Regions from separate parts of the Pectobacterium versatile genome, predicted to be linked through region 2. Evidence: predicted binding sites of a transcription regulator. Region 2 holds the regulator's gene; the other holds the start of a gene.
What was found. Region 2 encodes CRP, which controls carbon source genes, mostly activating them, when cyclic AMP is high. Its sites were predicted from a motif close to ATGTGANNNNNNTCACAT; they were not measured.

Region 1 (2,207 bases), 330 kb from region 2:
CAAGCTGCTGGCACCGCGCGTCAATCTCGAAGCGCTGATTTTCGTTATGACAGGTACGAATAATGCAGTGATTACCGTTCATCAGCGCCTTCACCGCGTCCTGACACTGAGATGCCATGACGGTGGACGAGTCGAGTGAAAAGAGTGCGTTGATATCAATCTCAACCAGCGTGACATCACCGCGCAGTCTGACGGCCGCAATCTGTTTTTGAGCAATATCGCTCATCGACCCGACGACAGCCAGCAGCGGCCTTTCGGTCTTACGCGTAAAATTCTGCGTATTCGCCAGCGCTTCGCTCAGGCCTGCCGAGCCAACCAGCAAGGGGCGAAATGGCAACGTTCTGGCGGCGTGAACGATATGTGTCAGATCGTCCTGCTCGTCGGTATCAAGAATAATCAGACGTACGCCCTCGTCCGCCAGTTGCTGCAAACGGTCGGCTAAATTGTCCTGGCGGACGTCATCAAGGTGTATTTCCGCCACGGATAAAGCGGTTTGCTCTGCCAGACGGGCAGCGATAGACGCCGAAGCCACCGGTGTTTTTGGGTCGCTAGCAAATTCTGTATCGGTAAGCAGGCGCCCATTCACCCAGACTTCACCTTTGCGGGTCACGCGCCCCAGCGTCGGGGACGCGGCAGCAATCAGCGCGACGGGCACGCCTGCCGCAGACAGCGCAGCAGCCACTTCCGCCCCCAGATTCCCACGTAGCGTCGAGTCAATCTTCTTAATAATCCAGCCTTGTCCGCCAGCAGCCTGCCAGGCTGTAACCGCTTCTGCGGTACGTTGAGACGCCACGTCGTCACGCGCCGCACGGCTATCGGTGTTGATCACCACCGCATCACCCAGTAAATCCGCATGCAGTTTATTAACGTCAAATACGACGCTAACCCGCGCGCCATGCTGCGCCAGACCGACGCCCGAATCATTGGCACCCGTAAAGTCATCAGCGACTACTAATACCTGTTCTGCTGATTGCTGCACGTTTGACATACCTCATCCCCGGTTCATGATTACCTGATAATGATTATATTGAATCACATTTGATTATATGTGAGCAATATCAAATTATTTAAAAGGAATTTCACCTATAAATTATCACCACGATGTGGCAAATGGCGTTTCTGCGTGATGATAACCACGCTATTTGACTGAAAGTAATCACCATCGCAACCATTATCATCATAGCGACAACGCTCTGGCGAAAGAGAAAAGGCAAGGTAATAAGCATGAACATCAATAGCACTATCCTCAGCGGTTACCGGGTACTTCAGGACATTAGTCACCTGTTGGCAGGGAAACAGCACGTTTTATTTGTCACCGACAAAAACATCGTCGGGCTGCCTGACGTTCAGGCGCTGATCGCACAAGTTAAGCAAGCCGTTCCGCAGGTTCTGTTGGTTGATCATGTTCCTGCCGAACCAAGCCAGCACGACGTCGCCCAGATACTGAGCCAGCTCAATCAAATCCAAACCGATCTGGTCATCGGCGTAGGCGGCGGCAGCGTACTGGATGTTGCCAAACTACTTTCTGTGCTGTGCGCGGGCGATGACACCGTCACGCTGGATAGCCTGCTGGCAGGAGAGAAGCCGACTCGCCGCACCACATCACTGTTGATCCCGACCACCGCAGGAACTGGCTCAGAAGCCACACCGAATGCCATTTTGGCGATCCCAGAAAAAGAGACCAAAGTCGGTATTATTACGCCAGTGATGCTGCCGGATTACGTTGCGCTGGTGCCGGAGCTGACCATCAGCATGCCGTCGCATATCGCCGCTTCAACCGGTATCGATGCACTCTGCCACCTGATCGAGTGCTTCACCTCGACGATCGCCAACCCAGTCAGCGACAACTACGCGCTGATTGGCCTGAAAAAGCTGTTTGCCAACCTCGAAACCTCCGTGCGCGAGCCGAGCAATATGGAAGCCAAGCTGAACATGCTGTGGGCGTCCTATTACGGCGGTGCCGCTATTGCCCACTCCGGTACGCATCTGGTTCACGCCATGTCTTACCCGCTGGGCGGCAAGTACCACATCCCACACGGTGTAGCGAACGCCATCCTACTCGCCCCTTGCATGCGTTTCGTGCAGGACGCCGCACAGGACAAATTCGCACAGGCGTATGACCTGCTGCCGGATGCCGATCTGACGCTCAGCACGGCGGAAAAAGCGCAGGCGCTGGTGACCTACTTCAGCGAATTGGTTAAACGACT
Region 2 (2,207 bases):
ACGATAAAATGCAGATTGATGTGGGTAAATAAACGCGGCGCGTCAGACCGACGCTCTGACGTTAATTTCACCTCACAATCCGCCACATCGTTGCGACCTTTTTGCAGAATCGACACCACGTCAATCGCGCTGCATCCTCCTACGGACATCAATACCATTTCCATCGGACTGGGCGCTTTATCGCCAGAATTGCCGTCCATCAATATCTGATGCCCTGATGCGGATTCGCCCAAAAACGTTAAGCCTTCAACCCATTTTACCCGAGCCTGCATGATGCCTCTCCACTAAAAATTTTTTGAAAATTTATATCGTTACTGTACAAAAACCAGCGTTAATCAGAGCTTTGTCATGCTGAAGCGAGACAACACAAGACACATCCTTAAAGCTGTGTTAAAACGAAAATAGAATAGACCTTTTCTGGACAAACCCAGAAACGAAGAAGATGATTACGTGGCCAGATATACCCAGCCACGTTTACGATGCGGCAAGGCAGCAACCGGAAAATCAAGGGTACAGTGGTTCCAGTATATTCCCTGACGTCATTCTGCCTAGACTGAATTTTATTTTTTAGCAGTTAAACACGCCGTACAGGGAACTCTGACCCCTGTAATTTGCGCAGTGAATTACAACAGAGGATGATAGCGAATGGTTCTCGGCAAACCGCAAACAGACCCAACTCTCGAATGGTTCCTTTCCCATTGTCATATTCACAAGTATCCATCGAAGAGCACGCTGATTCACCAAGGTGAAAAAGCAGAAACGCTTTACTACATCGTGAAAGGCTCTGTCGCAGTGCTAATCAAAGATGAAGAAGGCAAGGAAATGATCCTCTCCTACCTCAATCAGGGCGATTTTATCGGCGAGCTCGGCCTGTTTGAAGAAGGTCAGGAACGCAGTGCCTGGGTTCGGGCAAAAACCGCTTGTGAAGTGGCTGAAATTTCCTATAAAAAATTCCGCCAGCTCATCCAGGTTAACCCGGATATTCTCATGCGTCTGTCTGCGCAAATGGCAAGCAGACTTCAGGTTACCTCTGAGAAAGTCGGCAACCTCGCCTTCCTTGATGTGACCGGCCGTATTGCCCAAACCCTACTCAACCTGGCCAAACAACCTGATGCCATGACGCATCCAGATGGCATGCAAATTAAAATTACCCGTCAGGAAATTGGGCAAATCGTTGGCTGCTCGCGTGAAACCGTGGGCCGCATTCTGAAAATGTTAGAAGACCAGAACCTGATCTCTGCACACGGTAAAACGATTGTCGTTTACGGCACTCGCTAAACCCCTGTCGCTGTACCCTACCAATAAAAAAGCGTGAAGCCTCGGCCTCACGCTTTTTTTATGGCGAGCTTCCTGCTCGCCACCCTTCGGGCCGTTGCTAACGCAACGTTGAAAAACGTTCCCTACGTTTTTTTATGTCTAATCAGTTTGCTGCGTTAACGACCTGCGCGACGGCTTTGGCGAACTTCGCCATCCCCTGCGCAATATCGTCTTCATCAATGATCAAAGACGGTACAAAGCGGATCACGTTAGGCCCAGCCATCAGTACCATAAGCCCCTGAGCCGTTGCGGCAGCCAGGAACTCGCCCGCGCGACCGTGCCATTGCGGTTTCAGTTCTGCACCCAGCAGCAGCCCCATACCGCGAACCTGTTCGAATACACCGTACTGCTGATTGATTTTCTCAAGCTCACTGACAAAGCGATCGTGACGATCCGCCACGCCCGACAACACGTCCGGCGTGTTAATGATATCCAGCGCGGCTTCCGCCACCGCACAGGCCAACGGGTTGCCGCCATAGGTCGTGCCGTGTACCCCAACCGTCATGGCTGATGCGATCTCTTCCGTCGTCAGCATCGCGCTAATCGGGAACCCGCCGCCCAATGCTTTAGCCGTTGTGAGAATATCCGGCGTAATACCGTAGTGCATGTAGCTGAATAATTTACCGGTACGCCCCATCCCACTCTGCACTTCATCAAATACCAGCAGCGCTTTGTGTTGATCGCACAGATCGCGCACACCTTGTAAAAACTCAGGCGTCGCAGGCGTAATTCCGCCCTCGCCTTGAATCGGCTCCAGCACGACCGCACAGGTGTGATCGTCCATCACCGCTTTTACCGCAGCCAGATCGTTGAAGGGAACATGGACAATGTCCGCAGGCTTAGGCCCGAAACCATCAGCATATTTAGGCTGTCCGCCAACCGAGACGGTG

Region 1: EIP93_RS18700 (iron-containing alcohol dehydrogenase) is a predicted target of CRP. The motif match lies at 1,047-1,064, and genes of this name have one in related genera.

The regions. Positions count from the first base shown of each region.
Region 1 covers NZ_CP034276.1:4,126,169-4,128,375, forward strand. Annotated here, with positions in the region: gene dtnK (D-threonate kinase) at 1-988, opposite strand, end outside; gene EIP93_RS18700 (iron-containing alcohol dehydrogenase) at 1,225-2,207, shown strand, end outside.
Region 2 covers NZ_CP034276.1:4,457,067-4,459,273, forward strand. Annotated here, with positions in the region: gene EIP93_RS20230 (OsmC family protein) at 1-272, opposite strand, end outside; gene crp (cAMP-activated global transcriptional regulator CRP) at 646-1,278, shown strand; gene argD (bifunctional acetylornithine/succinyldiaminopimelate transaminase) at 1,421-2,207, opposite strand, start outside.